2 regions of the Synechococcus sp. RC10B2 genome follow, and region 1 is predicted to be linked to the other one. Evidence: predicted binding sites of a transcription regulator. Region 1 holds the regulator's gene; the other holds the start of a gene.

What was found. The regulator NtcA, encoded in region 1, controls nitrogen genes in cyanobacteria. The targets are predictions, from matches to a motif close to GTANCNNNNGNTAC.
Region 2: the regulator NtcA is predicted to act here: its motif matches at 3,240-3,253, upstream of urtA (urea ABC transporter substrate-binding protein).

The regions. Positions count from the first base shown of each region.
Region 1 covers NZ_JANSHO010000078.1:124,363-129,768, reverse strand. Annotated here, with positions in the region: gene NW855_RS12445 (M61 family metallopeptidase) at 1-845, opposite strand, end outside; gene ntcA (global nitrogen regulator NtcA) at 1,112-1,786, shown strand; gene leuB (3-isopropylmalate dehydrogenase) at 1,902-3,047, opposite strand; gene petD (cytochrome b6-f complex subunit IV) at 3,190-3,702, opposite strand; gene petB (cytochrome b6) at 3,780-4,427, opposite strand; gene NW855_RS12420 (S41 family peptidase) at 4,645-5,406, shown strand, end outside.
Region 2 covers NZ_JANSHO010000059.1:27,386-32,791, reverse strand. Annotated here, with positions in the region: gene urtC (urea ABC transporter permease subunit UrtC) at 1-443, opposite strand, end outside; gene urtB (urea ABC transporter permease subunit UrtB) at 447-1,604, opposite strand; gene urtA (urea ABC transporter substrate-binding protein) at 1,709-2,983, opposite strand; gene NW855_RS07985 (S9 family peptidase) at 3,380-5,314, shown strand; gene NW855_RS07980 (transglycosylase SLT domain-containing protein) at 5,382-5,406, shown strand, end outside.

The sequences.
Region 1 (5,406 bases):
AAAAAGCGGCGGTAGGAGTGGGGCTGATGCAGCTCCAGTCCAGAATAATTGAGGGTGGCACTGTACTTGTGCTCCAGGCCGCCAAATCCCCCGGCTGACAAATGCACAATAAACCAGTAGCGGTCGTAGGGCAGCTCGCCAAAAAACGCCGCCGTGGCCCGGACAATTTTCTCGGCATCGGCCACCGCTTGCTCCAAATTTAGGGTGCCCGCTCCCCAGACCACGAAGTAGTGAGGGATCCCTTCCACCGCAAACGACCGCAACTGGTGCAGGCCCACCTCCACCGGGCTATCCACCAGCTCGTCGTAGTCTGCCGCCACAAAAGACTGGCCGGAAGCAGCATCCTCAGAAGAAGACCTCAAAGGTCGCAAACTGGTGGCGACGTGCCAGTCGGGTTTGGGAGGGATTATCGTCAAGGTGTAGGGCTCCCGCTCGCGACCGGGCACGTAGAGAAAGAGCGCCGCCCCGTTGAAGTAGGCGTGGGTGAGATCCAAATGGTTGGTGCGCACCGTCAGCTCGTAGGCGTAGACCCGATAGCGGATCGCGACAGCCGAACAGCGGGGCGGCTCGATCTCCCAAGTGTGCTTATCTACCTTCCGCCAGGCCAAAGGGATCCCTTGCTCCGTTGCTGCCTGAAACTCTTGCACATGGCGGGCATATTCCCGCACCAGGTAGGATCCCGGCGTCCACACCGGCAGCCGCAGTTGCAGAGGTACTTCTGGATCCACCTCTTGGATCTGTAGTTCCACCTCCAAAAGGTGATTGGCCGGCTCCGGCATCCGCACCGTGAAATGCTGACGGCTTAGCTGAGAAGGGGCGGCAACCCCACCCTGCGCGATCCCCATATAACTTTCCTCGCACCTCCCGCCTGCACCGTCCCAAAACAGTGCGCTAGAGGCATATCTTGGACAGGAGACAAGACTTCAAAGATGTAGCTCCTGCTACAAAGATATCCAAGCAGAGTCTTTTAGCTTAGGATAATCTTGCCGCCGAGGTCATTTTTGAGTCAAGGGTGGCTTGGGTCAATAGCGGGCAGCTCAACCCCGGCACTCCTGGCTGATCTTGTTGGGTTGATTCTAAGGGATAAACTGACCTTAAAAGGTTGAAGAATATGGCAGTGGCCATTGCAGAAAAATCTCTGGTTGCAGCCTTCAAACAGTTGGGAGGGCCTCACCATCCTCCGGTTATCGAAACGTTTGAGCGCGGTAAGACCATCTTCTTTCCTGGGGATCCGGCGGAGCGGGTTTACTTTTTGGTGAAAGGAGCTGTCAAGCTCTCGCGGGTCTACGAAATGGGGGAAGAAATTACCGTCGCTCTCCTGCGGGAAAACAGCATCTTTGGGGTGCTCTCCTTCATCACGGGGCAGCGCTCCGACCGCTTCTATCACGCGGTGGCCTTTACCCGCGTCCAGCTGCTCTCTCTGCCCATCGAACAGGTGGAAAAATCCTTGCGGGAGAACGCTGAGCTCTCCATGTTGCTCCTCAGGAGCCTGTCTTCCCGCATCTTGCAGACGGAGATGATGATCGAGACGCTGGCCCACCGCGACATGGGATCCCGTCTGGTCAGCTTTCTACTGATCCTCTGCCGCGACTTCGGGGTGCCCGGCCCCAATGGAGTCACCATCGATCTCAAGCTATCCCACCAGGCCATTGCGGAAGCGATCGGCTCCACTCGCGTCACCATCACTCGTCTGTTGGGGGAGCTGCGCAAGAAGAACTACATTTCCATCCACAAGAAAAAGATCACCGTCCACGACCCAATGCAGCTTGGCCATCGCTTTGCCTAGGGGGAGAAGCTGCCCCTAGGGCCGTTTCCAGGAATTTACCAGTCGGGACAATCCCTCCCTCTGGGAGAGGAGTAGCCGTGCCACCAGGGCAGGGCAGCGACGAGGGAACCTCCCCTCAACCACCAGGGGCTGAGAGCGATCCTTGGGGGGAGGCTTGCTGCTGGGCCAGAGCAGCCAAGATCTTTTCCCCCATTTCCCGACAGCCGACGAGGGTCATCCCCTCAGAGTAGATGTCGGCAGTGCGGTAGCCCTGGGCCAAAACCGCCTCGACGGCCTGTTCGATGCGGTCGGCAGCCTGGGGCTGATCCAAGGAGTAGCGCAGCAGCATTGCCCCGGAGAGCACCTGGGCAATGGGGTTGGCCTTGTCTTGTCCGGCAATATCCGGGGCTGACCCGTGTACGGGTTCGTACACCCCAGGGCCAGAGGATCCCAAAGAGGCAGAGGGCAACATGCCGATGGACCCGGTCAGCATCGCCGCCTCGTCGGAGAGGATATCCCCGAAGAGGTTCTCCGTGAGAATGACGTCAAACTGCTTGGGCCAGCGCACCAACTGCATGGCAGCATTATCGACGTACAGGTGGGACAGCTCCACGTCGGGGTACTCAGCCGCAATGGCGGTAACCCGCTCCCGCCACAGTTGTGACACTTCCAGGACATTGGCTTTATCCACCGAGCAGAGCTTGCGCCGGCGTTTGCGGGCCAGTTCAAAAGCCACACGGGCAATGCGATCCACCTCCGCCTCGCTGTAGGCCATGGTGTTCACACCCCGCCGGGATCCCTTGGCATCTGTGAAGATCCCTTTGGGTTGGCCGAAGTAGATGCCGCCGGTGAGCTCCCGCACCACCACCAGGTCGATCCCGGCAACCACCTCCGGCTTGAGGGAAGAGGCCTGCACCAGTTGCGGAAAGATCTTCACCGGGCGCAAGTTGGCAAACAGCCCCAGGCCCGCCCGCAAGCCCAACAAAGCCCGCTCAGGGCGCTTCTCCCGCGGCAGGGTGTCGTACTTAAAGTCGCCAACTGCCGCCAAGTAAACAGCATCGCTCTCCTGGGCCATTTTCAAGGTCTCTGGCGGCAAGGGATCCCCCGTGGCTTCGTAGGCGGCCCCGCCAATCAAGCCCTCCTGCCACTGGAGGGAAAACCCCACCTGAGCGGCAACCGCATCCAAAACCGCCCGCCCCACCTGCATGATTTCAGGACCGATCCCATCTCCGGCCAGGGCTGTAATCCGATAGGTTCGGACAGCAGAGGAAGGAACGCTCATGGGCGGTCACAGCAAAAGAATGCGTAGCGATATTACCATCCCTTGGCCCCCAGGTTTGCCGAAAAGTCCCCCACGTCCAAAAAAAGTGCAGCCCGGCCACCGGCCTGCTGCACTCAGAGTTATCAAGCCGATATTCTGCCCTCTAGAACAGGCCCAGGGTGACCCACTTATCCAGAGGCAAGGTGGCGCCAATGCCCAAATAGAGGGTGACCAAGGTGCCGATCAAAAACACCGTCGTCGCCACGGGGCGGCGCAGCGGATTCTGAAACTTGTTGACGTTTTCGATGAAAGGCACAAACAGAAGGCCGACCGGAATGGCCGACATCAGGGCAATGCCCAAGAGCTTGTTGGGAGCAATGCGCAAAATGTGAAACGCGGGGTAGAGATACCACTCCGGCAGAATTTCCAGCGGCGTGGCAAAGGGATCCGCCGGCTCGCCGACACCCGCCGGATCCATGACCGCCAGGCCGACAATCACCCCAATAGTGCCCAGGATCACCACCGGGAACATAAAGAGCAAATCGTTGGGCCAAGCGGGCTCCCCGTAGGTCATGTGGCCCATGTTCTTCTTCAGCTTGGCCAAAACTTTGGGATTGTCTAGGTCAACTTTGCGGGTAATCGCCTCGGTTGCTATCACTTGCTTTGAGACCGGCATAGCCATTCTCCTTGTCTAGGGCAAAAGTTCTGAAAAGATGCATCCAGGGTGCCCGGCTCACAAGAACCGGTTTGGGATCACAAAGGCCCGGAGATGCCCTGGCGGCGGATCATCAGAAAGTGCATCGTCATGAAGACCGCCGTCAGCCAAGGCAACACAAAGGTGTGCAGGCTGTAGAAACGGGTGAGGGTGGCTTGGCCAACTGCCTCGCCGCCGCGGATAAGCTGGACCAGGGCATCCCCCACCACCGGAATGGCACTGGGCACCCCGGAGACGATCTTGACTGCCCAATAGCCCACCTGATCCCAAGGCAGGGAGTAACCGGTAACCCCAAAGGAAACCGTCAGTACCGCCAAGATCACGCCGGTTACCCAGGTCAGCTCGCGCGGCTTCTTGAACCCCCCCGTCAGGTAAACCCGGAAGGTGTGTAGAATCATCATCAACACCATCATGGAAGCACTCCAGCGGTGGATGGAGCGCAGCAGCCAGCCGAAGTTGACCTGGGTCATGATGTAGTTGACCGATTCAAAAGCCTCGGCCACCGTTGGACGGTAGTAAAAAGTCATGGCAAAGCCGGTGGCAAACTGAATGAGGAAGCACACCAGCGTGATGCCGCCGAGGCAGTAGAAGATGTTAACGTGGGGCGGAATGAATTTTCCGGTTGCGTCATCGACGAAAGGCGTGATCTCCAGCCGCTCGTCTAGCCAGTCGTAAACTTTGCTCATGATGCCTGCAATTTTTAGAGTTGGATATCCAGGGCGGGGCGGGCCCACTCCCTATAGCACTGTAACACAATTCGTTAACACGATCGTTAACACGATCATGAAGTCGGGCTCAGCTTTGAGACAGGGATCCCTACACCAACAGCCCAAACGCCTGCTGATGTCTCATCTTGTTCACGTTTCTTAGTATTTCTTAGCTTCTTCTTCAGTTTGGGATCCGATGATTGCGCAGAAGCCGAGATCTGGGGAAAGCAGTTGCAGAGGGTTGGGGATCGGATGGGGGTTACGCCAGGCTGTCCGAGTTTTGTTGCTAGGGTGCCTGCTCTGGGCGAGTTTGGGCATTGGCGCCTGTCAGGTGCAGGCCAGCCGCTGGGGGGAAGAGCAGCAACTGCTGGCGCAGGCGTGGGCCTATGTGGATCGGGCCTACGTGGATCCGGGTTTCAACGGACAGAACTGGTGGCAGGTGCGCCAGCGCTTTCTCTCTCGGCCCCTGAAGGATCGGCAAGAGACCTACCGGGCCATCGAGGAGATGCTGGCAACTCTGGGGGATCCCTACACCCGCTTTTTGGACAGGGAGCACTACCTCAGCCTGCAGACTTCCACTGCTGGCGAGTTGAGCGGCGTCGGCCTCCAGATTGCCATCGACGGGCAGGGGGCAGTACGGGTCATCGCCCCAATGGAGGGGACTCCTGCCGAGCGGGCCGGGATCCAACCTCAAGATGAGATCCTGGCGGTGGATCAGGTGCCAGTGGCAGGGCTGAGCTTGGATGAGGTGGCAGAACGCATGCGCGGCCCCAGCGGCACAACCGTTAGCCTACGGCTAAGGCGGCAGGAGCGCATCTGGGAGGTGGAGCTGGTGCGGCAGTCCATCCTGATCAACCCGGTGCGCACCGGTTTTTTCAAGCTGCCCCAGGGGGAGGTAGCCTACATCCGCCTCAGCCAGTTTAACGGCAATGCCGCCGCTCAAGTGCGTCAGGCCATC
Region 2 (5,406 bases), on a different contig from region 1:
GGATACCAAAACCAGGGCAATTCCGTTACCCCGTAGAGGCTGAAAAACTCCGGTATCTGACCTTCCGGCAATTGCAATTTCAGGTGCATCCCCAGAGCGTAGCCCCCCAAGGCAAAGAACACCCCATGCCCCAGGCTGAGCATGCCGGTATAGCCCCAGATGAGGTCGATCCCCAAAGCTACAATGCTGAGGGCCAGAAACCGCCCCAACAAGTTGAGCCGAAAGCCAGACAGCACAGTTGGGGCCACAAAGATCAAGGCCAGCACCAAAACGATGAGGATCCCGGCCTCCCACAGAAGCTTGCGAGAAGAATTGGGATCCCCACCCGCGGCGGGAGCAGCCACTTCATGATCAGCACGGGGGGAATGAACCAGTTTCATGGGCTTTGTGAGGGAGTAGAAGATGGAGAGTCTGGTCCTAGAGTTTTCGCCAAGCGAGATCATTCCCTAGGCATCCACCATACGACCTTTTTCGGGGAAAAGGCCCCGAGGTCGCACCTGCAAAAAGGCCACGATCAAAGCAAAGACCATCACCTTGGCCATGCTCGTGGTGGCAAAAAAGTTGAGGGTATCGGTCAGGATGGGCACGTTGGGAAAAATCAAAGCCAGCGTCCCTGAGCCGATGACAAAGTTGGCAATCCCGATCCCAAGCGCTGCCACAATGCTGCCCAAAAGCTTACCGACACCCCCCACGACAACCACCATAAAGGTATCCACGATGTAGTTTTGGCCGGTGTTCGGCCCCACGGATCCCAGCAGGCTGACCGCCACGCCGGCTACTCCCGCCAGACCCGAACCGATGGCAAAGGTAAGGGCATCCACCTTTTGCGTGGGGATCCCTACACAGGCGCTCATGGCCCGATTCTGGGTAACCGCCCGGATGCGCAGCCCCCAGCGGGTGCGTTGCAAGAAGAAGTACAGCCCCAGGATGCAGAAGACAGTGAGGGCGATGATAAACAGGCGGGTATTGGGCAAAAACAGGTTGCCCACCGGGATCCCACCCCCCAGCCAACGGGGAGCGGTCACATCTTTGTTCTGGGCTCCAAACCAGGGTTGAGTGACTGCTAAAGCATAGGTTTGCGCCAGCACCCGCCCCCCCACCGCTGCAATGGCCGTGGAAAGCACCAGTAGCAGCGCCAGCGTCCACCCCTTGAGACGCGGCCAATCCGCCCGCCTGGACAAAAGCCACCAGCCGCCGAAAAAGAGCACCGCGAAGGCCCCCAAGCGGAAAGCCAGCACCCAATTGACGCTGCGCACAAACTGCTGCAGGATCAGGCTCACGCCCCAAGTGGCCAGAAGGGTTTCCAGCGGTCGGCCATACAAAAAGCGAATCACCCCCCGCTCCAGGGCTAGTCCCACCAGAGCCGTGACGGCAAAGGCAGCTACCAAAGCTGGGAAGATGTACAGATCCCGCCAGGGATCCCCTAGGGGACGAAAGGCATTTTGCACGACGAAGGTGGTGTAGGCCCCCAACATCATCAGCTCCCCATGGGCCATGTTGATGACCCCCATGAGGCCGAAAACAATGGCCAAGCCCAAGGCGGCTATCAGCAAGACGGTGCCAATGCTAATGCCGTTGAACAAGCTGTCCAGGAGCAAGGTCATGGGCAGGGGATCCTCCTTCCAACTAAACTAGGGAGGCTAACCGAGCATCTAGGCGGGATCCCCGACCCTATCCAAACGGCAAGGGATCCCAGCCCTGGCCAGGACTAGCTGACTTTGTAGCGACCGCCCTTGGCCGGATCTGACCAATCGCAGGCAAAGCCCTTGGTCTCTGCCACAAACTGGTTCCAGGGCTGTGGTTCCACGGCATCCGTAGAAAAGATGACATCAAACAAACCGTCAGAGCGCACCTGGCCGATCCGCACATACTTGGTCAGGTGGTGGTTGGTGTTCATGGTTACCAAGCCTTCAGGGGCATCGAAGGTCTGGCCGTAGGCTGCCCGCCGCACGGCGTCGATTTCTACTGTTCCCGCTTTTTCCACTGCCTGCTTCCAGATGTAAACCATGATGTAGGCGGCTTCCATCGGGTCGTTGGTGACGCGGTTTTGGCCGTATTCTGCCTTGAAAGCCTCCACAAACTTCTTGTTGGCAGGCGTATCCACCGTCATAAAGTAGTTCCAGGCGGCAAAGTGCCCTTCCAAGAATTCGGGGCCGATGGCCTGTACCTCTTCTTCAGCAATGCTGACGGACATGGTAGGATAGCGATCTGGCCCCAGCCCTGCCCCTTTCAACTGTTTGAAAAAGGCCACGTTGCTGTCGCCGTTCAAGCTGTTGTAGATCACACCGCCATTGGGAAGAGCGGCCCGGATCTTGCTGATGATGGGAGTAACTTCTGTGCTGCCCAAAGGCAGATAGTCTTCACCCACCACCTTGCCCCCCAGGGCTTCCAACTGGGCCTTGATGATGGTGTTGGCCGTGCGGGGGAACACGTAGTCGGATCCCACCAGGAAGAACTCTTTGCCCTTGTTCTTGAGCAGCCATTCCACCGAAGGCTCGATCTGCTGGTTGGGGGCAGCGCCGGTGTAGAAGATGTTTTTGGAGCACTCTTGTCCTTCGTACTGCACGGGATACCAGAGCAGGTGCTGCTTGGATTCAAACACCGGCAACACGGCTTTGCGACTGGCCGAAGTCCAGCAGCCGAATACCGTTGCCACCTTGTCCACATCGATCAATTTGGTGGCTTTCTCGGCAAAGGTTGGCCAATCGGAAGCGCCATCCTCGATAATCGGCTCGATCTGCTTGCCCAAAACCCCACCGGCGGCATTGATCTCTTTGATGGCCAGCTTTTCCGCATCCACCACGCTGGTTTCCGAAATGGCCATGGTGCCGCTAAGGGAGTGCAAAATGCCAACGCGGATGGTCTCTCCCTGGGCGTAGGCGGGCACGGATCGCTTCACCCAGATCTGCGGCCCTAGGGCAGCCCCGGCTCCGGCCAGAGCGCCCATTTTCAGCACTTGACGACGATTAAATGATAGAGCCATCGGTGATCTCCGAAACGAAGTGAGTGCAAAGGGTATTAAGAAGTCCAGTTGTTGCAGCAGCCCGGCCAACAGAGGGAAGCACTTAGCTCATCACCTCGCCCATGTGTTAAATTTGCCCAACTGCAGTCGGCTGAGGCTTTCACCGAATGCCTTCCCAACGTCAACAGGGGAAAGGCTAATTCTGCAGTCGAGAAAGCGTTGTGCATCCCTGTTGCCTTAACGTGTTCCATCAAACCCATTCAGCCCGGAGAGAATTGTATCGCGGGATACCTTTTCCCAGAATCCGAGCCTGTTCTCGGCTCCCTTTCCCCACAGGCTGTAGGCAAAGGCAGGGATCCCTTGCTGCCGGCATAATAGGGGTTCTGGGGTCGAGAATTAGTTGAGAGTTAACAGCTTATGGTGCAGCAGGCCGGCTATGGATCTTGGCGATCCCCGATTACCGCTGACCTGGTGGTGACGGGATCCCTGCGCTTGGGACAGATGGTTTGGGATCAGGGGGATCTCTACTGGACGGAGGGCCGCCCGCAAGAAAAAGGGCGCAATGTGTTGATGCGGCGCTCTGCCGACGGGATCCTGGTGGAGCTGACACCGGCACCTTTCAATGTGCGGACACGAGTGCATGAGTATGGGGGTGGAGCTTATTGGGTGTCGGCAGGGGTAGTGTATTTTTGCAACTTCGCTGACCAACGGCTCTACCGCCTGCTGCCGGGTTCAGATCCCCAGCCCCTGACGGAAGCAGGCCCCTATCGCTATGCAGATGGGGTGGTGGATCGGGCGCGTGGACGCATCCTCTGTGTGCGGGAAGATCACAGCCGCCAGGGAGAGCCGGAAAACAGCCTTGTCTCGATTGACTTGGAAAGCGGATCCCAGCGCGTTTTGGCCTCTGGGCACAATTTCTATGCCAACCCTCGCCTCAGCCCCGATGGCCAGACCTTGGTATGGCTGACCTGGGATCACCCCCAGATGCCCTGGGACGGCACAGAGCTGTGGCGGTCTGAGGTGAACCCTGACGGCAGCTTGGGAGAACCTCAAAAGCTGGCCGGTGGCCCTGCCGAGTCGATCTTCCAGCCCCAGTGGTCACCGGAGGGGGATCTCTACTTTGTTTCCGATTGCAGCGGCTGGTGGAACCTCTATCGCTGGGATCCCCAGGGCCCCATTCCCCTCTGCCCTATGGAAGCGGAGTTTGGAGAGCCGCAGTGGGTGTTTGGCCTGAGCACCTACGGCTTCTGTGGCGATGGGCGCATCCTGGCCTGCTACCAACAGGGGGGTCTGTGCCATTTGGCCTACCTGGATCCCCAGTCGGGGCAACAGGAAGAGATCCCTTTGCCCTACACCGAGATCCACAATCTGCAGGTAAGTGGGGAAAAAGCCGCTTTCCTGGCCGGATCCCCGACGGAAGCCACTGCCTTGGTCTGCCTAGACTTACCCTCCAGCCAAGTGGAGGTGGTGGCCCGTTCTAGCAGCGTGGCGGTAGAGCCGGAGTACTTGTCGATCCCAGAGCCTATTGTTTTTCCCACCGGTGGCGGCAAGGAAGTGGCCTATGCTTTCTTCTATCCCCCCAAAAACCGAGACTTTGTTGCCCCTGCTGGCGAAAAGCCACCCCTGCTGGTGAAAAGCCACGGCGGGCCCACCGGGGCGACGGCAGCCGTGCTCAACCTAGGGATCCAATACTGGACCAGTCGGGGGATTGCCGTTTTGGATGTCAACTACCGCGGCAGCAGCGGCTATGGGCGGGCCTACCGGGAGGCCCTCAAGGGCCGCTGGGGCCTTGTGGACGTGGAAGATTGCATCGCTGGGGCCCAATTCTTGGCAGCCCAGGGCAAGGTGGACGGGGAGCGGCTGCTCATTCGCGGCGGCAGCGCCGGCGGCTACACCACCCTGGCGGCCCTGACGTTTCACACCGTCTTCAAGGCCGGCGCCAGCTACTACGGGGTGAGCGATCTAGAGGCCCTAGCCCAGGAGACCCACAAGTTTGAGTCCCACTACTTGGACAGCTTAATTGGCCCCTACCCGGAGCGGCGGGATCTCTACCGGGAGCGCTCTCCCATCCACCACCTGGAGGGTCTCAACTGCCCCGTTATCTTCTTTCAAGGCCTGGAGGACGCCATCGTCCCTCCCAACCAAGCAGAGAGGATGGTGGCTGCCCTGCAGGCCAAGGGGATCCCGGTGGCCTATGTCCCTTTTGCCGGTGAGCAGCACGGCTTTCGCCAGGCAGCCAACCTCAAACGGGCCCTGGAGGCAGAGCTTTATTTCTACGCCCAGATCCTAGGGTTTCCCTTGGCGGAGCTTATCGAGCCGGTTCCCATTGCCAACTGGCCTCCTCCTCGTTGAGGTTACTTGTCCTGGCTCAGCGCCTCCCCATTGGGTATCCTAGTCAAGGACGCTGGGGAAGGGAGGCATGCAGAGCAGAACAAGCCACCGGC